DNA from 3 places in the Serratia rhizosphaerae genome. Region 3 is predicted to be linked to each of the others. Evidence: riboswitches for the same ligand, from Rfam matches in the RefSeq annotation. Region 3 holds a riboswitch; each other region holds the start of a gene.

Region 1 (7,659 bases), 1.8 Mb from region 3:
CCACAGCATGTGTTACGCCCCGCAGGCGTCGTACTTCCCGGAACTGTTCCCGACCCGCGTGCGCTGCAGCGGCATCGCGCTGATCTGGCAGATCGGCTCGCTGGTCGGCAGCGGTATTCTCGGCCTGCTGGCGGTGAAAATCCTGCAGATGACCGGCGGCCACTATTACGGTCTGGCGGGCTATATGATCGTGCTGGGGGTGATTTCCGCCGTCGGCCTGTGGCTGATGCCGGAAACCGCCCCGCAGCGGCGACAGCAGGAGTATCAGGACTGGCACCACTGATGGCCGCTCTTGGCGAGGGGATTTATCCCCCCGCCATTGAACAATAATCTGCTAGTATGGTGGCATTTGAATCATTGCCAGATAACCAATCGCGCCATGTCTGAAAATTATAGCCTTACCAACACATTACCGGTGAATCAGCAAATCTACCGCTTTTTACGGCAGGATATCGTCGACTGCACTATTGCGCCGGGGACCCTGCTGTCGGAAAAGGAGATTTCCAGCCGTTTCAGCGTGTCGCGCCAGCCGGTGCGTGAGGCCTTTATCAAACTGGCCGAGGCGGGGCTGGTGCAGATACTGCCGCAGCGCGGCACCTTCGTGATGAAAATTTCCGCCAAACGCGTCGCGGACGGCCGTTTTATCCGCCAGGCGGTGGAGTGCGCCATCGTCCGCCGGGCCGCCACCGGCATTACCCCGCCGCAGCTGGCGCTGCTGAAGCATAACCTGCAGCGTCAGGCGCTGGCGGCCAACGGCCAGCAAATACGGGAATTCCTGCTGCTGGACGATGAGTTCCACCGCCTGCTGACGCAGATCGCCAACTGTCCGCTGGCCTGGGAAACCATCGAAACCATCAAGGCCACCATGGACCGGGTGCGTTTTCTCAGCCTGAGTGAAGTCTCGCCGCCGGAAACGCTGATCCAACAGCACTACCGCATTTTCGACGCGCTGAAGGCGCACGACCCGGACGCCGCCGAGCGGGCCGTTCACGACCATCTGCAGGAGATGATTTACTCCATCACGCCGATCGCCCTGCAAAACAGCAGCTGGTTCGAGGTCGAATAACTCGGGGGCGCCCGCCCCCGCCGCTTTACACGACGTAAATGGCATTTCCCCGCAATCGCATCTATTGTTTCTCCCTGACGATGCAACTTCAGTAGTATCGTGCTTACGGCTTCAATCACCGCTTTTCGCGACGCCGGTGACCATCAGTATGACTTTCCGGCCTAGGGATTAGCTTTAACGGGAGTTCACCATGACTGATATTGCGCAGTTGTTAGGTAAGGAAGCGGAAGACCTGTTGCAACACCGCTGTACCACCATCCCCGCAGAGAATCTGTACCTGCCCGGCGACGATTTTGTCGATCGGGTGATGATCGATAATAACCGCCCCAACAGCGTGCTGCGCTCGATGCAGACCCTGTTCAACCACGGCCGGTTGGCCGGCACCGGCTATCTGTCCATTCTGCCGGTGGACCAGGGCATTGAGCACTCGGCCGGCGCCTCGTTCGCCGCCAACCCGCTCTATTTTGACCCGAAAAACATCGTCGAACTGGCGCTCGAAGCCGGCTGCAACTGCGTCGCCTCCACCTACGGCGTGCTGGCGGCGGTATCACGTCGCTATGCGCACAAAATCCCGTTCCTGGTCAAACTGAACCACAACGAAACCCTCAGCTACCCGACCCAGTACGACCAGACCCTGTACGCCAGCGTTGAGCAGGCGTTCGATATGGGCGCGGTGGCGGTCGGCGCCACCATCTATTTCGGTTCCGAGCAGTCGCGCCGCCAGATTGAAGAGATTTCCGCCGCCTTCGAGCGCGCGCACGAACTGGGCATGGTTACCGTGCTGTGGGCCTATCTGCGTAACCCGGCATTCAAGAAAGACGGCGTCGACTACCACTCCAGCGCCGATCTCACCGGCCAGGCCAACCATATCGCCGCCACCATCGGCGCCGATATCGTCAAACAGAAAATGGCGGAAAACAACGGCGGCTACCGCGCCGTGAACTTCGGCTACACCGACGACCGGGTATACGACAAACTGACCAGCGATCACCCGATCGATCTGGTGCGTTATCAGCTGGCCAACTGCTATATGGGACGCGCCGGCCTGATTAACTCCGGCGGCGCCGCCGGGGAAAACGATCTGCAGGAATCGGTGCGCACCGCAGTGATCAACAAACGCGCCGGCGGCATGGGGCTGATTCTGGGGCGTAAGGCCTTCAAAAAATCGATGAAGGACGGCGTGGCGCTGATTAACGCCGTGCAGGATACCTATCTCGACAGCAGCGTCACCATCGCCTGACGCCGCCGCAGAAGCCGGGCTTTTCACCCGGCTTCTCGTCCGCACGCCTTCCCGGCTGATTTCTCAAACTGTGATCCGTTTAAAAAAAACCGGCGTGTCGCGTGTTTCATCCGGTAAATAACACTATATTTCCGCCTTGATTCATTCCGCAGGAGAGACTGATGGATAACGCGAGCACCCTGCTCACCTTCGCCCGCGAAACGCTGGAGATTGAACTGGCCGAAGCGCAGCGCCTGCTGGCGCGGCTGGACGACAACTTTGTCCGCGCCTGCGAGCTGCTGCTGAGCTGCCGCGGCAAGGCGGTGATTTCCGGCATCGGCAAATCCGGCCATATCGGCAAGAAAATCGCCGCCTCGCTGGCCAGCACCGGGACGCCCGCCTTCTTCCTGCATCCGGCGGAAGCGCTGCACGGCGATCTCGGCATGATCGGCCCGGACGACGTGATGATCTTTATTTCATACTCCGGCCGCGCCAAAGAGCTGGACCTGATCCTGCCGCTGCTGGCCGAGAGCCGGATCCCGGTGATCGCCATTACCGGCGGCACCGCCTCACCGCTGGCGCAGGGTGCCGCCTGCGTGCTGGATATCAGCGTCGAGCGCGAAGCCTGCCCGATGGGGCTGGCGCCGACCTCCAGCGCGGTCAACACTCTGATGATCGGCGATGCGCTGGCGATGGCGCTGATGCGTCAGCGCGGCTTCAACGCCGAAGACTTCGCCCGTTCACACCCGGGCGGCAGCCTCGGCGCGCGTCTGCTTAACCGCGTGCATCACCTGATGCGCACCGGCGATCGTCTGCCGAAGGTGCAGGAAAGCGCCGACGTGATGGCGGCGATGCTGGAGCTGAGCCGCACCGGCCTGGGACTGGTGGCGGTGTGCGACGAGCAGCAAAAAGTGGTGGGCGTCTTCACCGACGGCGATCTGCGCCGCTGGCTGGTGCAGGGCCACAAGCTGGAGGATCCGCTCAGCCCGGCGATTACCCGCCCCGGCTATCGCCTGCCGGAACAGTGGCGCGCGGGAGAAGCGCTGGAGGCGCTGCACGAGCAGCATATCAGCGCCGCGCCGGTGGTCAACGTTGAGGGGGAACTGGTCGGCGCGCTGAACCTGCACGACCTGCATCAGGCCGGCATCGGCTGACCATCAGGGACGGGCGCGCCCGTCCCTGCAAACATCGGTTTACTTCCAGTCCGGGCTGTTTTCAAACTGCTGACGCAGCAGCGCCTGCATATTGCTGTCCGGCTTGCCGAGCCACTGATATTTGGCGTACTTTTTGGGGTGCGCCACCGCTTCCGGCCGGTCTTCCACCTCAACCCGCACGCCCCAGGCCTGCGACTTGTCCGCCTTGAAGGCGACGATCAAAAAGTTATTGCCGCAATCGTGAGGCTTACAGATATTGCCAACCTGATACTGCTGCCCCTGCCAGCCGATCGTCTCCGCCGGCGTCGAAGTGCCGCTGCCCTTACGCGCCCAGCCCGGCAGCCGGGCCTGACCTTTCATCATCTGCTGCCAGCTGCTCTGATAACCCGGCTGCTGAACCAGATCCGCCGTGGTCACCACCTGCTGGGCAAAGCTGCCGGCGCTGACGGCCAGCAACGCGCCCAGCAGCATATAACGACGTTTATGCATTCCTGTCATGGTGATTCTCCCTCCGAAAATAGACAAAGACATTGCATCTACTCAGACCATCGCCGCGCGAAAAAGTTGGCTCACCACCAGGCATGGAAATGGTGCACCGGGCCGATGCCCTGGCCGACTTCCAGGCTGTCCGCCTGCTGCAGCGCGCGCTGCAGGTAATCCTTCGCCGCCGCCACCGTCTGCGGCCAGTCGTCATAACGCGGACGCAGGGCGGCCAGCGCCGCAGACAGGGTGCAGCCGGTGCCGTGCGTATGGCGCGTGGCGACACGAGGCGCGCTGAAGCGCTGCTCCGTACCGCGGCTGAACAGCCAGTCCGGGCTTTCCTCTTCACTGAGATGGCCGCCCTTCATCAGCACCGCCTGGCAACCCATTGCCAGCAGCGCCCGTCCCTGCTCGCGCATCTGCTGCTCATTATCCGCCGGCGGACACGCCAGCAGCGCCGCCGCTTCCGGCAGGTTAGGCGTAATCAGCGACACCTGCGGCAACAGTTCACGCCGGATCGACGCCACCGCCTCCGGCGCCAGCAGCGGATCGCCGCTTTTCGCCAGCATCACCGTATCCAGCACCACAAACGGCGGCTGATAATGCCGCAAGCGCTCGGCCACCGCCTGCACGATGTCGGCATTGGCCAGCATACCGATTTTTACGCTGTCGATGCGCACGTCGCTCAGCACGGAATCCAGCTGCGCGGCAACGAACGTCGGCTCAATCTGGTACACCGACTGCACGCCGCGCGTGTTTTGCGCCACCAGCGCGGTGATCACGCTGGCGCCATAGGCGCCGAGCGCCGAGAAGGCTTTCAGATCCGCCTGAATGCCGGCGCCGCCGCTCGGATCGGTACCGGCGATGGTCAATGCATTGATGCGTTTCATGATTATTCATCTCCCTGCCAGCGGTACAGCGCGTCGAGAAATGCGGGGGTAAAGCTGCCGGGGCCGCCGGCCTGTTTGCTGGCCGCCGCGCCGCAGTGCGCCATCACCCGGCAGGCGGCGGCGACGTGGTCCAGCCGCTCGCCCGGCAGGCTGCAAAACGCCGCCACCACCGCCGATAAGGCACAGCCGGTGCCCACCACCCGCGTCATCAGCGGATCGCCGCCGCCGACCGCCCAGCTGCGCTGCCCGTCAGTAATGTAGTCGGTGGCGCCGGTGACCGCGACAATCGCACCGCTGCGCTGCGCCAGCTGTTGCGCCGCCGGCAGCGCGGCCAGAGAGTCCGCCGTGCTGTCGACGCCGCGCCCCGAAGCCTGCAGCCCGCTCAGCGCCATAATTTCCGACGCGTTGCCGCGAATGGCCGCCGGCTGCAGCGTCAGCAGCCGGTTGGCAAACTCGGTACGAAAGGTCAGTCCGCCGACCGCCACCGGGTCCAGCACCCACGGCGTCGCGGCCTGATTGGCCGCCTCCACCGCCGCCAGCATCGATTCCGCGCGGGCGGCGGTCAGCGTGCCGATATTGATCAGCACGCCATCGGCCAGGCGGCTGAACTGCGTCGCTTCGGACGGTTCAATCACCATCGCCGGCGAAGCGCCCAGCGCCAGCAAAACGTTGGCCGTCAGCGTTTGCACCACGTCGTTGGTCAGGCAGTGAATCAGCGGGGAATGTTGTTTAAGCAGCTGTAAGCTGGCCGCGGCCGTTGCGCCGGGCAATTCATCAGGTCGAGCGATCATAGTTCTCCCAACCGGCGTTAAAGAAGGCGGGCGCCGGTCAGGACGCCAAGACTTCCCTACGCTGGTATTATCCAGATCAGGTAATACGGGTATTTCTCAGCCTTCACATACATGAAGGGCACCCCGAGTCTCAGACAGCGCATCCCGCAGGGATAGCGACTGCGGCCACATCATACTCCGCACCCGGCGGGATTCAAATCTTTCATCGTCATGTTTATGATTTATGCATGGCGTCCTGCGGCCGGAAACATTAAAAACTCAGAAAATAAAATTTCAATTATCACCCATAAAAATATAAATACGGTGAATTTAGGATAAAGCCAGACGGCCTATTTCAAGCCAGCAAGAATTATCCTTAAAACGAACGAAATTCTGCAAACAGTATTTATAAGATAAGAAAAGAGGGTAATATTAAATAACACCTTGGCTTTCCATACCAAGGTGTCACCATTTTATTTAACCCCATACTCTTTTATTTTTAATAAAAAAGGAATTTGTCATGAGAGAATTATCTAACGTTGAAGTTGAAGCAGTTTCAGGCGGCTTTTTCGGTGGTATTATCAGCGATATCATCAACGCAGGCGTTAATACCCTGACCGGCATCGCTGGCAATATCGTCGGTAATATCGCCAACTCTATCGGCACCGCTGTTGGTCTGGGCATGGGCTTCCTGGATTCCCTCATCAATGCTTTCCGCCCAAGTAAGCCTGCTCCGGAAGCACCAGCCGAAACCGCTAAGTCTTAATGGCCCAACTCGGATAGCGTTGAGTCATCCGTAGAGTAACCAACAAGGATAATTAATAATTATGCAGAAATTAACGCAAGGCAAAGCAACGAATGTTATTGGTGGCGCGTGGGGCTGTAAAGTCAGCCATAGCCTATCCCCATCCACCTCAGGAGTGACTTGCTATCGGACCGTGGGCTGCGTTGACAAGTTTGGCAACGTCACCTCGTCCAGCAAACCTGTTGAGTTGAATGAGTGCGCGCCTGCCAAGCCGCAATCATAATTTTCCCGCTCTTTTATCTACCTCATTTAATATTTAAGGATAAACCATGAGAGAATTATCTAACGTTGAAGTCAATGAAGTATCAGGTGGTGCCGGTCTCGACAGTATCCTCGGTGGACTCTTAGGCGGTGTTGTTGGTTCCATCTCCAAAGGTGCTGAATCCATCCTCGCCAGCTTTACCAACGCGGCCAAAGGCGTAGGCAAAATCTTCACCGACGGCGTATTTAACCTTGTCCGTGGTTTCTGGGAAGGTCGTTACACCAAGTAACGTCGTCACTTTCTACCGGGCCGGCGACGCTTTGCTCGCCGCCCGGTAACGTGTCCGTATTCAAGAGCAAATAATCTATTTGCTCTTTTTTCTTATCTCTCGCCAACGGCATGGTATTCCGACATACTCAGGTGCCACACCGCAGGATCACCGCGCGTCCGTCACCAAGGGAGCATGATGAAAATACGGCCATATCAAGAATCCGATCGCCCCTTTCTGCGCCGCTTATATTTGGCCGCGCGTAAAATCGCCTTTCACTGGCGGGACACCGCCAATTACCAACCGAGAGATTTCGATCGCGCTACGCTGGGAGAAGAGATCTGGGTAGCCGAAGAAAACGGCATACCGCTGGGTTTTGTTTCCATTCACCGGGCCGAAGATTTTATCCATAACCTGTATGTCGACCCCGCTCAACAAACTCGCGGCGTAGGCAGTACCCTGCTAAAACAGGCAGAATCCACCTTCCGCACCACCGGCGCGTTGAAATGTCTGGTCAGGAACGAACCGGCTTTGATGTTTTATCAGCGGCACGGCTGGCGCATTATCAGCCAGGGAGGCGAAGGTGACGAAGCCTATTACCTGCTGCACAGCACCGCCAGATAGCTAATGTCCTTCACACAACAACGCCTGATAGAACACCGCCTAGCGGTAAATTCAGTCACTTCGATACCGGAATGATCAAGCAACCAGTTATAAAGATGCGCCATTGAGGGAACCCTCCCCGCACAATGATTACTCACTGTGATAGCAATGATGAAGCGTTGACGGAGCGAACGGAGGTAAT
Region 2 (7,659 bases), 460 kb from region 3:
CGCACGCGGGCGCACAGCCACCAGGAGAGCGCCGCCAACGCCGCCGCCAGCCAATACACCGCGTAGTGTCCCAGATTCTCCACCAGCGCCCCCTGCAGCACCCCGGCTAAAATGACGCCGGTGGAGATACTGTTGGTAAACATGGTGGTCGCCGCGCCGGGACGCGCCGGCATCAAATCCTGAAAATAGAGCATGCCGATGCCGGCAATAATGCCGATAAAGATCGCGTTGAACAGCTGCAGGCCAATCAGCGCCAGTTTAGCGGTGAACAGCGTCAGGCCAAGATAAAACAGCAGGCCGGCCGCCACGGCGAACAGCATCATCCGGCGCTTGCCGAAACGCTTGACCACATAGCCCGCCAGCAGCATAGCCGGGATTTCCAGCCCGGCGGCGATGCCCATCAGAATGCCGGCCAGCCGCTCCGGCAGCCCGAGATCGCGGGTGATATACAGCGGCATATCGATGATATACATGGTGTTGCAGGTCCACATCAGCATCGAGGCGACAAACAGCCGGCGCACGTCGCGGTTGCGCCAGGCGCTGGGCGGCGCGACCGGCGTCACATTCAGGCTGCCGGTTTGCGCCTCGCGCGGCACCGAAGGCAGGCAAAACCCCACCAGCAGCGCGCTGACAACAAAGATCCCCGCGGCGATCAGGAACATGGTGGTAAAACCGTAATTGAGCGCCAGCATAAACGACAGCGGCGGGCCGATGACCCAGGCCAGCGACAGCTGGGCACGCATCACCGAGCTGAACATCACCACTTCACGGCCGCTGCTGTCGGCATATTCCCGCGCCAGGGCGAAAATCTGCGGCATCGCGGTATTGGCCAGCGCCGCCATCAGCACGCCGGCGGTAATCAGCGTCAGATAGTCGCGGTTAAAGGCGAACAGCAGGCAGTTGCCTACCGCCATCAGACAGCAGCCTAAAATCAGCTTACGCCTGTCGCCGCGGGTGTCCGAGCGTTTGGCCAGCAGGAAGCTCACCACGATGCCGGCCACCGCGTTGACGGTATAAAACAGCCCGACCCACAGCGGCCGCACTTTGACTTCCGAGGTCAGAAACAGGCTGAGCGTCGGCGTCTGCAACGCCCCGGCGATACCGGCCAGAAAAGCGACGGCAAGGAATGCGGCGAAAACGGGGTTAAAACGGCGTAGCGACCAACGGTTATTCATAGCGGCATTCCTGAACAAGGCGAAAACGGCGCAATAAAAAAATCAGTGTAGAGTAGAAGAAGTCAGCGAATAGTAAAAGCACCGCCCGACAACGGCAATCACCCGCCGCAAATAAAAATGCCAGTGGGTCGCCCCACTGGCTGGTGAAAAGCACCATTACTCAGAAACACTTGGTCTCCCCAGGTTTTCAGACGTCGTCTGAAAACCCACGGATAGCGGGGAAAGATCAGAGGCGCTTACGATAGGCTTCGTCGCTCAGCGTCGGCATATCCCACTGGGTTAAATGGGACAATATTTCCAGCCTGGCCTGCTCCGGCACCAGCCGGGTCAGCCAGTCGGCGTGCTGGCGGCGAACGGCGGCGAAATAGCGCTGATAAAACTGTTTCGACAGTAAAACGTTCATAAGCCCGCCCTCCTCTCTTTCATCTGAGCAAATTATCGGCGTAATATAGGGAAAGATAAATTGTCGGATTACTGTCGGGGAGTTCCTCTTTTATGTCCACGCCACGCCTGCAACAGCAGTTTATTCGTCTCTGGCAACGCTGCCAGGGCGAAGCCCGCGATACCACGCTGCAGGAGCTGGCCGACGCGCTCAGCTGTTCGCGCCGTCATGTACGCTCGCTGCTTGGCGCCATGCAGCAACAGGGCTGGCTGACCTGGCAGGCGGAGGCCGGGCGCGGCAAGCGTTCGCGGCTGGCGTTTCACTACACCGGCCTGGCGCTGCAGCAACAGCGGGCGGAAACGCTGCTGGAACAGGATCGCATCGACCAGCTGGTGCAGCTGGTCGGCGATAAAAAAGTGGTGCGACAGATGCTGCTGTCCCAACTGGGACGCAGTTTCCGCCAGGGTAAACATATCCTGCGCGTGCTCTACTACCGGCCGCTGTCCAATCTGCTGCCCGGTTCGGCGCTGCGCCGTTCGGAGACGCACCTGGCCCGGCAGATTTACAGCGGCCTGACGCGGATAAATGAGGAAAACGGGGAACTGGAGTCCGACCTTTCCCATCACTGGCAGGCGCTGACCCCGCTGCACTGGCGCTTCTATCTGCGCCCCGCTATCCACTTTCATCATGGACGCGAGTTGGAGATGGAAGACGTTATCCAGACGCTGACGCGCCTGACGTCGCAGCCGCTGTTCGCCCATATCGCACGCGTCGACTCGCCGACGCCCCATGTGATCGATGTGCATCTGCACAGCCCCGATTACTGGCTGCCCTGGCTGCTTGGCAGCGTGCCGGCCATGATTCTGCCGCAGGAATGGCGCACTCTGCCGGATTTTGCCCGCCATCCGATCGGCACCGGCCCGTACAGCGTGGTGCATAACCAGCAGAGCCAGCTGAAGATCCAGGCGTTTGACGATTACTTCGGCTATCGCGCCCTGATCGATGAAGTGAATATCTGGGTCCTGCCGGATATCACCGAAGAGCTGATGCACTCCGGCGTGCAGCTGCAGGCCGACGATACCGGCAAAAATGAGCTGGAAAGCCGGCTGGAGGAAGGCTGCTACTTTCTGCTGTTCGACCGGCGTTCGCCCGTCGGCGACGATCCGGCCATCCGCAGCTGGCTGTGCGAACTGCTCAATCCTATTGCCCTGCTGAACCTCTCCGGGCCGGTCAGCCAGCGCTACTGGTCGCCGGCCTACGGCATTTTGCCGCGCTGGCACCATAACCGCGAACTGGCCCAGCGGCCGAAACCCGCCGCTCTGCGCCGGCTGACGCTGACCTACTACGGTGAGCACTCGGAGTTCAACGCCATCGGCGACGCCCTGCAGCCGCTGCTGGCGCAGCACGGCGTAGAACTGACGGTCAATATCGTCGATTACGACGTCTGGCACCGGGGAGAGGCGCAGAGCGATCTGTGGCTCGGCAGCGCCAATTTCACCCTGCCGCTGGAGTTTTCACTGTTCGCCACCCTGTATGAGCTACCGCTGCTGCAACACTGCATGAGCGAAGATCTGGCGCAGGACGCCGCGCTGTGGCGCGATAACCGTCTGCCGCTGGCGGAATTTTGTCGCCGGCTGGTCAGCCAGCATCAGTTGCATCCGCTGTTCCATCACTGGCTGCAGCTGCACGGCCAGCGCAGCATGCGCGGCGTACGGATGAATACGCTGGGCTGGTTCGACTTCAAATCCGCCTGGTTCGCGCCGCCGGAGACATAAGCATCTTTCGCCAGCGGCGCTAACTCTTTACAATAGCGCCGTCTCAACGGGGTGCGAAACAAGGTTTTCGCTGAGAGCAAACCCGTCGAACCTGAACCGGCTAATACCGGCGGAGGGATTTGAGTGCCAGCCAACCGGCTCCCCAGGAGCCCCTCAGATGCCTTTGCTGCCCTAACTATCAGGAGTGCAAAGTGATCAAGAAATTCCTGCCTTGCCTGTTGCTGCTGGCCGCCGCGCCGGCGCTGGCGAAAGACACGCTGACGGTTTACACCTACGACTCCTTCGCCGCCGACTGGGGCCCTGGCCCGGCAATCAAAAAAGCCTTTGAGGCCGACTGCAACTGCGAACTGAAATTCGTGGCGCTGGAAGACGGCGTCTCACTGCTTAATCGTCTGCGGATGGAAGGCAAAAACAGCAAGGCGGACGTGGTGCTGGGGCTGGATAACAACCTGCTGCAGGCGGCGCGCCAGACCAGACTGTTCGCCGCCAGCACGGTGGACCACTCGCGGCTGAACGTGCCCGGCGGCTGGCAGGACAGCACCTTTATCCCCTATGACTACGGCTACTTCGCCTTTGTCTACAACAAAGACCGGCTGAAAAACCCGCCGAAGAGCCTGAAAGAGCTGGTGGAAAGCGACCAGCCGTGGAAAGTGATCTATCAGGATCCGCGCACCAGCACCCCGGGTCTCGGCCTGCTGCTGTGGATGCAGAAAGTCTATGGCGACGCCGCGCCGCAGGCCTGGCAGAAGCTGGCGAAGAAAACCGTCACCGTCACCAAAGGCTGGAGCGAAGCCTATGGTCTGTTCCTGAAAGGAGAAGGCGATCTGGTGCTGAGCTATACCACTTCGCCGGCCTACCATCTGCTTGAAGAGAAAAAAGACGCTTACGCCGCCGCCAACTTCAGCGAAGGGCACTACCTGCAGGTCGAAGTCGCCGCTAAATTGCAGGCCAGCCGCCATCCGCAGCTGGCGGAGCGCTTTATGCAGTTTATGCTGACGCCGGCGTTCCAGAACGCCATCCCGACCGGCAACTGGATGTATCCGGCGATCAAAACCCCTCTGCCGGCCGGCTTTGCGCAACTGCCGGTGCCGCAGACCGCGCTGCAATATCGCGCGGATGAGGTGGCAAAACAGCGAGGCAACTGGATCCGTTCATGGCAAAGCGCCGTCAGCCGTTAATCCCCCACTGGCTGTGGCCGGGGCTGCTGGCCGCCGGCCTGATTCTGCTGGTGGCCGCGCTGGCCTTCGGTTCGCTGCTGAACCATGCGCCGCACAGCGACGCCCTGTCGATATGGCAGGATGACTACCTGTGGCACGTAGTGCGCTTCACCTTCTGGCAGGCGCTGCTGTCGGCGCTGATCTCGGTGCTGCCCGCCATCCTGCTGGCGCGGGCGCTGTACCGCCGCCGCTTCCCCGGCCGCGCGTTGCTGCTGCGTTTGTGCGCCATGACGCTGGTGCTGCCAGTGCTGGTGGCGGTGTTCGGCCTGCTCAGCGTCTACGGCCGGCAGGGCTGGCTGGCGGCGCTGTGCGCCTGGCTGGGGCTCGACTATCAGTTCTCGCCTTACGGCCTGCAGGGGATTCTGCTGGCGCATATGTTCTTCAACCTGCCGCTGGCGACCCGCCTGCTGCTGCAGGCGCTGGAAAACGTGCCGGTTGAACAGCGTCAGCTTGCCGCACAGCTGGGCATGAACGGCTGGCAGCAGTTCCGCTTTGTCGAATGGCCGGCGCTGCGCCGTCAGATCCTGCCGGGCGGCGCACTGATCTTCATGCTCTGCTTCGCCAGTTTCGCCACCGTACTCTCGCTGGGCGGCGGGCCGCAGGCCACCACCATCGAGCTGGCCATCTACCAGGCGCTGAGCTACGACTATGACCTTAGCCACGCCGCGCTGCTGGCGCTGATCCAACTGGCCTGCTGTCTGGGGCTGGTGATGCTCAGCCAGCGTCTCAGCCAGGCGCTGCCGGTGGGCGCAACGCAGGCGATGCAATGGCGCAACCCGCAGGACAGCCGCCGCCGGCGTCTGACCGATGCGCTGCTGATCGTCGCCGCTCTGCTATTACTGCTGCCGCCGCTGCTGGCGGTGGTGGTCGACGGCGCCAATCAGGCAATCGCCAGCGTGCTGCAGCAGCCGGCGCTGTGGCAGGCGCTGTTCACCTCGTTGCGCATCGCCGTCGGCGCCGGCCTGCTATGTCTACTGCTGACCATGATGCTGTTGTGGAGCAGTCGCGAGCTGAAACTGCGCCAACAGCGACGCTGGGGCCAGGCGCTGGAACTGAGCGGCATGCTGATTCTGGCGATGCCCGGCATCGTGCTGGCTACCGGCTTTTTCCTGCTGCTGAACGACACCGTTGGGCTGCCGCAGTCGCCCTATGCGCTGGTGATCCTGACCAACGCGCTGATGGCGGTGCCCTATGCGCTGAAAGTGCTGGAAAACCCGATGCGCGACGTGGCGGAGCGCTACAACCCGCTGTGCCTGTCGCTGGGCATGCAGGGCTGGCGGCGGCTGCGCTGGATCGAACTGCGCGCCCTGCGTCGCCCGCTGGCGCAGGCGCTGGCCTTCGCCTGCGTGCTGTCGATCGGCGATTTCGGCGTGGTGGCACTGTTCGGCAACGAGCAGTTCCGCACCCTGCCGTTCTATCTTTACCAGCAGATCGGCGCCTATCGCAGCAATGACGGTGCGGTCACCGCCCTGTTATTGTTATTACTGTGCTTCCTGCTTTTTACCCTGATTGAACGTTTACCGGGCCGCGATGATAGAACTTAACCAACTGACCTACCTGTATGAGCACCTGCCGATGCGCTTTGATCTGCGCATCCGCCCGGGCGAACGCGTGGCGGTGCTCGGGCCGAGCGGCGCGGGGAAAAGCACCCTGCTCAGCCTGATTGCCGGCTTTCTGAGCGCGGACGGCGGCAGCCTGCGTCTTGACGGCGACGACCATACCCGCACGCCGCCGGCGCAGCGGCCGGTGTCTATGCTGTTTCAGGAAAACAATCTGTTCGCCCACCTGACGGTGGAACAAAACATCGGGCTGGGGCTGGATCCCGGTCTCAGGCTGAACGCCGGGCAAAAACGGCAGCTGGCGCAGATAGCCGATCAGGTCGGCCTGACGGAACACCTGCCGCGCCTGCCGTCGCAGCTCTCCGGCGGCCAGCGCCAGCGCGCCGCGCTGGCCCGCTGTCTGATCCGCCAGCGGCCGATTCTGCTGCTGGACGAACCTTTCTCTGCGCTCGACCCGGCGCTGCGCGGCGAGATGCTGCAATTGCTGGATACGGTGTGCCGACAGCGCGAACTGACGCTGCTGATGGTGTCGCACAACCTGGACGACGCCGCGCGCATCGCCCCGCGCACGCTGCTGGTGGTGGACGGCCGCATCTATTATGACGGCCCGACGCAGCCGCTGCTGGACGGCAGCGCCCCCGCAGCGCGCATCCTGGGCATCAACGGAAAAGCGTGATCTGACGCGCGTTTTTTATTCTGCGGCAATAAAGCGGTTGTGCGAATTTTGCACCTGTGCTTTTATAAAATCCTGAGTTTTTACTGATGATAAGGTTCCCTGTGATCGCATCCTCGCTGACTTCGACCCTACTAGTTACCGCGCTACCAGCCGCGGTGGTCGTCGTGCGTGTGGTGGTGGTCGTCGGCAATGCGCCGTAGGGTCCGAATCAACGCATCGATTCCCAAACCCCGCCGGCGCAAACCGGGCGGGGTTTCTTGTTTTAGCACCCTGCCCGCCAAAGCTCACCGGCCTTGAGAAAGGACAGGAACATGGCAATTACGGGCACGCCTCACGCAGGCAAACGCTTTACCGGCGCGCAGCTGATCGTTCATCTGCTGGAGCGTCAGGGCATCACCACCGTCGCCGGCATTCCCGGCGGCGCTGCGCTGCCGCTGTATGACGCGTTAAGCCAAAGCGCCACCATCCGTCACGTGCTGGCGCGTCACGAACAGGGCGCCGGTTTTATGGCGCAGGGCATGGCGCGCGCCAACGGTAAAGCGGCGGTCTGCATCGCCTCCAGCGGCCCAGGCGCCACCAACCTGGTCACCGCCATCGCCGACGCCAAGCTCGACTCCATTCCGCTGGTGTGCATTACCGGCCAGGTGCCCTCCTCAATGATCGGCACCGACGCCTTTCAGGAAGTGGACACCTACGGCATGTCCATCCCGATCACCAAACACAACCATCTGGTACGCGACATCCGCGAACTGCCACAGGTAATCTGTGATGCGTTCCGCATTGCCGAATCCGGCCGCCCCGGCCCGGTGTGGATCGACGTGCCGAAGGATATTCAAACCGCCGAGATTGAGCTGGACCAGCTGCCGCCGCTGGCG
Region 3 (7,659 bases):
GCACTTCCTGTGAAATCTTCATCGAACAGAATTTCGGCCCGCACATTGAGCAGAAATGGGCGATTTTGCCGGATTCCTGCGGCAGCGTCTCATCGTGATAGGCGCGGGCGGTGGCGGGATCCAGCGCCAGGTTGAACTGGTCTTCCCAGCGGAACTCAAAGCGCGCCTTGGACATGGCGTTATCGCGGATCTGCGCGCCGGGGTGGCCTTTTGCCAAATCCGCGGCGTGCGCGGCGATTTTATAGGTAATCAGCCCCTGCTTGACGTCCTCTTTGTTCGGCAGCCCCAGGTGCTCTTTCGGCGTCACGTAGCACAGCATGGCGCAGCCGAACCAGCCGATCATCGCGGCGCCGATGCCGGAGGTGAAGTGGTCATAGCCCGGCGCGATATCGGTGGTCAATGGCCCCAGCGTATAGAACGGCGCTTCATGGCAGTGCTCCAGCTCTTCGGTCATATTGCGGCGGATCATATGCATCGGCACGTGGCCCGGGCCTTCGATCATCACCTGTACGTCGTATTCCCAGGCGATTTTGGTCAGTTCGCCCAGCGTATGCAGCTCGGAGAACTGCGCTTCATCGTTGGCGTCCTGTACCGAGCCAGGGCGCAGGCCATCGCCCAGCGACAGTGAAACGTCGTAGGCGGCGCAGATCTCGCAGATTTCGCGGAAGTGTTCATACAGGAAGTTTTCCTGATGATGCGACAGGCACCATTTGGCCATGATCGAGCCGCCGCGCGAGACGATGCCGGTCAGGCGTTTGGCGGTCATCGGCACATAGCGCAGCAGCACGCCGGCGTGGATGGTGAAATAATCGACCCCTTGCTCCGCCTGCTCCAGCAGCGTGTCGCGGAACATTTCCCAGGTCAGGTTTTCTGCTACGCCGTTCACTTTTTCCAGCGCCTGATAGATGGGGACGGTGCCGATCGGCACCGGGCTGTTGCGCAGGATCCATTCGCGGGTTTCGTGGATATAACGACCGGTGGAGAGGTCCATCACGGTATCCGCGCCCCAGCGGGTGGACCACACCAGTTTTTCCACCTCTTCCTCGATGGAGGAGGTCACCGCAGAATTGCCGATATTGGCGTTTACCTTCACCAGGAAGTTGCGACCGATAATCATCGGTTCGGATTCCGGGTGGTTAATGTTGGCCGGGATAATGGCGCGGCCGGCGGCCACCTCCTGACGGACAAACTCCGGCGTAATGTTTTCCGGCAGGTTGGCGCCCCAGCTCTGGCCCGGATGCTGCTGGCGCAGCACCTCGCTGCGGATGCGCTCACGGCCCATATTTTCGCGGATGGCGATAAATTCCATCTCCGGCGTGACGACGCCGGCGCGCGCATAGTGCAGCTGGGTGACGCATTTGCCCGACTGCGCTTTGCGTGGCTGCGGCAGATGTTCGAAACGCAGGTGGTCTAACCCCTCATCCGCCAGACGCTGCTGGGTAAAGCCGGAGCTGACGTGGGCCAGCGTCTCGGTATCGTCGCGCTCTGCGATCCAGCTGGCGCGCAGCTTGTCCAGGCCGCGGTGTACGTCCAGTTGGGACGCCGGGTCGCCGTAAGGGCCGGCGGTATCATAGACCGGTACCGCCTCATTCGGCTCGTATTGCGGTTCGTCTTTACTGCCGCCGATTAAGGTCGGGCTGAGCTGGATCTCGCGCATCGGCACCTGCAGATCGGGGCGCGATCCTTGCAGATAGATGCGGCGGGAGTTGGGGAAAGCGACGCCCTGAAGGTTGTCGATAAACTGCTGCGCGGCTTCACGCTGTACTTTACGGGGACGCTGGTTGTTATTAGACATAGCAAATTCCTACAAGTCGGGTGAGTTGGGAAAATTGCTTGTCTGGAGCTCGGAGGGAGTAACGATGTTGGCCGATCGGCAGACGCTGGTGGAAGGTCTGCCGCTGGCGATAGATTACTCTTGTTCCCTTCGCGGGTATTAACCCGATCAGGTTCCGCGGATCCCGAATTAACGGTCTCAGCCTGGCCGACTTGATAACAAGCCTGGCGCTAGGCACTCCGACAAGAGCCCCCAGTATAGAAGGGCATTATTGTTTGCTGCAAGGGAAAGCTATTGGACCAGGTTGCCTTTTTCCGCTTCCTGTTGGCCGGGCTGCCAGGTTTCTGTGAGCAGCTGAATCAGGCGATCTTCCAGTGCGAAGCGGGCGGCCAGCGTTTCGCCGATGTCCGACAGCGCCTGATGGAACGCCAGACAGAGATCCTGATCGATCTCGGTGTCGGCATAGCGATCGTGGAACGCCATCACCTGTTCGGTATTGATCCACAACTTGGGATAAATTTGGGTGGCGAAAGACATTTTAGGACTACCGGCGCCTTCCACCTGCTTGATGACTCTGTCATAGATATGAAAATGCCCTGCGGAGAGATAATCCACCAGATTGTGGCAAAAGTTCTCCAGCGCTTTTGCATTAAGCGGCGTATGCTTTTCTTTATTCGGCTTAATGCCGACGAGCGTGCAGTAAGCAACCAGCAACTGCTTACGTGCCTCAAGCCATTGATCAACTAATTCATTACTACCACCAACGCGCTGAGTCAGGCTTTCCAAGTGGTTGAGCATTGTTGACTCCGTAAGTAAGAAAAAGTAACGGTAAGTTATAAAAATGTAACAGTGCCGATTTCTAGAGTGCCAGTGAAGCTGAGGTTGTGCAACAACGATATGGAACTTGCATTAACAGGTAACGAAAAGGGCTGGTGGATCGTCAGCCATGAAAACAAACTTTGGTTACCAAACGGTGAATTGCCGTTTGGTGCTGCCGATAAATGGGGCCTGCGCGGCGAAGCGGCGCGGCAAATTGGTGAGTGGCAAGGGGCGCCGGTCTGGCTGGTGCGCCGCGCCATGGCGCAGGAGATGGGCTCGGTGCGGCAGCTGCTGGATCTCGACCGCGCCCTGTTCCAGTTAGCCGGGCGCGGGGTGCAGCTGGCCGAATTTTATCGTTCCCATCAATTTTGCGGCTATTGCGGCCATAAAATGCACCTGAGCCGAACCGAAAACGCCTGCCTGTGCGACCACTGCCGTGAACGCTATTACCCGCAAATCGCCCCCTGTGTGATCGTCGCCATTCGCCGCGATGATGAAATCCTGCTGGCGCAGCACGTGCGGCACCGCGGCGGCATCCATACGGTGCTGGCCGGTTTTGTCGAGGTCGGGGAGACGCTGGAGCAGGCGGCGGCGCGCGAGGTGATGGAGGAGAGTAATATTGAAATTAAAAACCTGCGTTACGTCTCCTCCCAGCCCTGGCCGTTCCCGCAGTCGCTGATGATGGCCTTTATGGCGGATTATCATCGCGGTGAATTGCGCCACGACCCTAAGGAACTGCTGCATGCCGGCTGGTATCGTTACGATCGGCTGCCCTTGCTGCCGCCGCCGGGCACCGTGGCGCGGCGTTTGATTGAGGACACCGTGGTGCTGTGCCGGGACGCATGATGCGCTGGCGCTTTGGTACAACGCCCATTCTTTTGGGTATACAATAGCGCCAGCTGAATTAAGGGAGCCAATAATGACTGAGTTGAAGAACGATCGTTACCTGCGTGCGCTGTTGCGCCAGCCGGTGGATGTTACCCCCGTATGGATGATGCGCCAGGCCGGTCGTTATTTGCCGGAGTATAAAGCCACGCGGGCGCAGGCCGGCGACTTTATGTCGCTGTGCAAGAACGCCGAACTGGCCTGTGAGGTGACGCTGCAGCCGCTGCGTCGCTATGCGCTGGATGCTGCCATCCTGTTTTCCGACATTCTGACCATTCCCGACGCCATGGGGCTGGGGCTCTACTTTGAAACCGGCGAAGGGCCGCGTTTCTCATCGCCGATTACCTGCCGCGCCGATGTAGAAAAGCTGCCGCTGTTCGATCCGGAGGTGGAGCTGGGCTATGTGATGAACGCGGTGCGCACCATCCGCCGCGAGCTGAAAGGCCAGGTGCCGCTGATCGGCTTCTCCGGCAGTCCGTGGACGCTGGCGACCTATATGGTTGAAGGCGGTAGCAGCAAGGCGTTTACCAAACTGAAAAAGATGATGTACGCCGAGCCGCAAACTCTGCACCTGCTGTTGGACAAGCTGGCGGACAGCGTGATTTTGTATCTGAATGCGCAAATCCGCGCGGGCGCGCAGTCGGTCATGGTGTTCGACACCTGGGGCGGCGTGCTGACCGGCCGTGATTACCGCGAATTCTCGCTGAACTATATGCATAAAATCGTCGATGGCCTGCTGCGCGAGCATGACGGTCGCCGGGTGCCGGTGACGTTGTTCACCAAAGGCGGCGGCCAGTGGCTGGAAGCGATGGCGGCGACCGGCTGCGATGCGCTGGGCCTGGACTGGACCACCGATATTGCCGATGCGCGTCGTCGGGTCGGCGATCGGGTGGCGCTGCAGGGCAATATGGATCCGTCGATGCTTTACGCCGCGCCGCAGCGTATTGAACAGGAGGTGGAAACCATCCTGTCCGGCTTCGGCCACGGCGAAGGGCATGTGTTCAACCTGGGCCACGGTATTCATCAGGACGTGCCGCCGGAAAACGCCGGCGTGTTTGTCGAGGCGGTGCACGCGCTGTCGGCCAAATATCATCGTTGATCCCGTGCTTCAGCGATAGCGCTACAAGGAGAGTTGCCATGATTGATACCCAGACGCTGCGCGCCGAGCAGTTACAGCGCGCCGCAGACGTGATTCGCCAGGACCAGCTGGCGGTCGACCCGCCGGCCTTTATCGCCGGCTGCGACGTGGGGTTCGAACAGGAAGGCGCAGTAACGCGCGCCGCTATCGCGATTCTGCGTTATCCGTCGCTGGAGCTGGTGGAATACCAGATTGCGCGTATTGCCACCACCATGCCGTATATTCCCGGCTTTCTCTCGTTTCGTGAATACCCGGCGCTGCTGGCGGCTTGGGAACGGCTACGGCAGAAGCCCGATCTGATTTTTGTCGACGGCCACGGCATTTCGCATCCGCGTCGCCTCGGCGTGGCCAGCCACTTCGGGCTGTTGGTCGATGTGCCGACCATCGGCGTGGCGAAAAAACGGCTGTGCGGCAAGTTTGAGCCTTTGGGCGCAGAAGTCGGCGCCAAAAGCGCGCTGATGGATAAGGGAGAACAGCTGGGTTGGGTATGGCGCAGCAAGGCGCGCTGCAACCCGCTGTTTATCGCCACCGGGCACCGCGTCAGCGCCGACGGTGCGCTGGCCTGGGTGCAACGCTGCATGGCAGGCTACCGTTTACCTGAACCGACGCGCTGGGCGGACGCCATTGCCTCGCGCCGGCCGGCCTTTCAGCGCTGGCTGGCTGCGCATCCGGAGGTGTCGCCATGCGTATTTTAGGTTACACTGCGCCGCAGACTCAGCGAGTGAGACAAAATAATGCTCCGTAATCCAATTCATTTACGCTTAGAAAAGCTTGAAAGCTGGCAACATTTGACCTTTATGGCTAGTCTGTGCGAGCGTATGTATCCGAATTACCAGATGTTCTGCCTGCAAACCGAGTTTGGCGACCCGCAGGTGTACCGCCGAATCCTGGATTTGATTTGGGAGACGCTGGTAGTGAAAGACGCCAAGGTCAACTTCGACAGCCAGCTCGAGAAGTTGGAGGAAGCGATTCCGGCGGCGGAAGATTACGATCTTTACGGCGTTTACCCGGCGATTGATGCCTGTATCGCATTAGGGGAACTGATCCATTCGCGCCTCAGCGGGGAGACGCTGGAGCACGCCATCGCCATCAGCGAAACATCAATTCGTACCGTGGCGATGTTGGAAATGACCCAGGCCGGGAAAGAAATGACCGATGAAGAACTGAAGGTTCTGCCGGCGGTTGAGGAAGAATGGGACATCCAGTGGGAAATTTTCCGCCTGCTGGCAGCCTGCGAAGAGCGCGATTTAGACCTGATTAAAGGGCTACGCGCAGACCTTCGTGAGGCTGGCGTGAGCAATATTGGGATAAATTTAGCGCAATAAGGCAAGAAAACGTGATTTAACGCCTGATTTGTCATGCCTTAAGGCTTCACATCCGCACCCTGTCTGGTCTACATTTGGGGGGCGTAAAAAAAGTGGCTATCGGTGCGTGTATGCAGGAGAGTGCTGTCAATCGGCATATCCGTCGCACTCGATGCTTTGCAAACGATAAACACACTGTAAGGATAACTTATGAACAAGACTCAACTGATTGATGTAATCGCGGACAAGGCTGACCTTTCCAAAGCACAAGCTAAACTGGCTCTGGAATCTACCCTGGCTGCTATTACTGAGTCTCTGAAAGAAGGTGATGCGGTACAATTGGTTGGTTTCGGTACTTTCAAAGTAAACCATCGTGCAGAGCGCACTGGTCGCAACCCACAGACTGGCAAAGAAATCAAAATTGCAGCGGCTAACGTACCCGCGTTCGTTTCTGGCAAAGCACTGAAAGACGCAGTTAAATAAGACTGCGTGTTGGTGAAAAGATTAAACAGGGGGGCTTTGAAGCCCCTTTTGTTTGTGCGCAGGGCGCTGGCAGCCATTGGCATTGCCAGCGTCCTGAGCGCGTGTAGTTGGCATCATACTCCCCCCGCCTTTACCGCCAGCGGCTACGTGGCCGATCAGGGCGTAATCCGCCTGTGGCGTAAAGACGACGAACAACAGCGTCCGGCAGTGCTGGTAACCGTATACAGCCCCTACCGCGGCGTTGGCACTGTGACAACCCGCTATGACTATCAACACGGCGCGCTGAGGCAAATCAAGCGTACCGACGCCGACGGCGATCGCGACTCTATTCAACTGCGTTTTACCGATGACGGTACGGTCAGCTTTATGCAGCGCCAGCTGGCGACGCGGCGCGAGCCGCTGTCTGCGGACGATATCGCTCGTTATCAATATCAGGCGCGCCGCGTACTGGCACTCAGCGATGCGCTGCGGGCCGGCAGAGTGACCTTATATCAGGGGCGCTGGCAGCAGGACGGAGTGAAAACCTGCGCCGGGCAGTGGCGTGAGCCGGAGTTGGGCGACAGAGCGACGGCGTGGATTGAGCGCCGGGCGCAAAACAGCGCAGGGCCGGTCAGCGTGGCCTGGCTGGAGGCGCCGGAAGGGCGTCAGCTGTTGCTGGTGGCGAACGAAGATTTCTGTACCTGGGAACCGCAGGAAGACGCGCTGTAACAGAAGGGGACAGGACGCGGCGAACGCGCCCTGCCATGCAGCGTGATTTACTTGCCGCGCGCAATCGCGCGATAACCGATATCTTTCCGGCAGAAGCTGTCCTGCCACTCAATACCCGCCGCCAGTTGATAAGCGCGTTGCTGCGCCTGCGCCACCGTCTCGCCCAGCGCCGTCACACACAGTACGCGTCCGCCGCTGGTAACGACTTCGCCATCTTTCAACTGCGTGCCGGCATGGAAGACTTTACCGTCGGCGCTCTCCTGCTGCGGCAGGCCGTGAATCGCATCGCCGGTGCGGTAGTCGCCAGGATAGCCGCCGGCAGCCAACACCACGCCAAGAGCGGGGCGCTCATCCCACTGGGAAGTCTGCTGATCCAGCGTGCCTTCAGCGCCTGCCAGGCACAGTGCCACCAGATCGGAGCGCAGGCGCATCATGATCGGCTGGGTTTCCGGGTCACCGAAGCGGCAGTTGAATTCGATCACTTTTGGCTGACCCTCGGCGGAAATCATCAGGCCGGCGTACAGGAAACCGACGTAGGTGTTGCCTTC

Evidence for each region. Region 3 has a riboswitch for thiamine pyrophosphate ahead of thiC (phosphomethylpyrimidine synthase ThiC). Riboswitches for the same ligand answer to the same signal wherever they lie in the genome.
Region 1: another riboswitch for thiamine pyrophosphate. It lies ahead of thiM (hydroxyethylthiazole kinase); the one in region 3 lies ahead of thiC (phosphomethylpyrimidine synthase ThiC).
Region 2: another riboswitch for thiamine pyrophosphate. It lies ahead of thiB (thiamine ABC transporter substrate binding subunit); the one in region 3 lies ahead of thiC (phosphomethylpyrimidine synthase ThiC).

Annotation. Positions count from the first base shown of each region.
Region 1 is NZ_CP041764.1:3,557,116-3,564,774, reverse strand. Features, by position in the region: gene FO014_RS16590 (MFS transporter) at 1-283, shown strand, start outside; gene FO014_RS16585 (GntR family transcriptional regulator) at 380-1,066, shown strand; gene fbaB (class I fructose-bisphosphate aldolase) at 1,257-2,306, shown strand; gene gutQ (arabinose-5-phosphate isomerase GutQ) at 2,468-3,439, shown strand; gene FO014_RS16570 (inhibitor of vertebrate lysozyme family protein) at 3,479-3,937, opposite strand; gene thiD (bifunctional hydroxymethylpyrimidine kinase/phosphomethylpyrimidine kinase) at 4,009-4,809, opposite strand; gene thiM (hydroxyethylthiazole kinase) at 4,812-5,600, opposite strand; TPP riboswitch at 5,637-5,736, opposite strand; gene FO014_RS16555 (hypothetical protein) at 6,100-6,345, shown strand; gene FO014_RS16545 (hypothetical protein) at 6,654-6,875, shown strand; gene FO014_RS16540 (GNAT family N-acetyltransferase) at 7,053-7,478, shown strand.
Region 2 is NZ_CP041764.1:1,332,713-1,340,371, forward strand. Features, by position in the region: gene FO014_RS06330 (sugar efflux transporter) at 1-1,175, opposite strand, end outside; gene sgrT (glucose uptake inhibitor SgrT) at 1,402-1,578, opposite strand; gene sgrR (HTH-type transcriptional regulator SgrR) at 1,671-3,332, shown strand; TPP riboswitch at 3,370-3,468, shown strand; gene thiB (thiamine ABC transporter substrate binding subunit) at 3,524-4,510, shown strand; gene thiP (thiamine/thiamine pyrophosphate ABC transporter permease ThiP) at 4,486-6,093, shown strand; gene thiQ (thiamine ABC transporter ATP-binding protein ThiQ) at 6,080-6,784, shown strand; gene ivbL (ilvB operon leader peptide IvbL) at 6,871-6,984, shown strand; gene ilvB (acetolactate synthase large subunit) at 7,096-7,659, shown strand, end outside.
Region 3 is NZ_CP041764.1:1,790,838-1,798,496, reverse strand. Features, by position in the region: gene thiC (phosphomethylpyrimidine synthase ThiC) at 1-1,795, opposite strand, end outside; TPP riboswitch at 1,903-2,026, opposite strand; gene rsd (sigma D regulator) at 2,066-2,572, opposite strand; gene nudC (NAD(+) diphosphatase) at 2,672-3,439, shown strand; gene hemE (uroporphyrinogen decarboxylase) at 3,513-4,577, shown strand; gene nfi (deoxyribonuclease V) at 4,619-5,311, shown strand; gene FO014_RS08460 (YjaG family protein) at 5,351-5,941, shown strand; gene hupA (nucleoid-associated protein HU-alpha) at 6,131-6,403, shown strand; gene FO014_RS08450 (DUF1481 domain-containing protein) at 6,440-7,111, shown strand; gene purD (phosphoribosylamine--glycine ligase) at 7,159-7,659, opposite strand, start outside.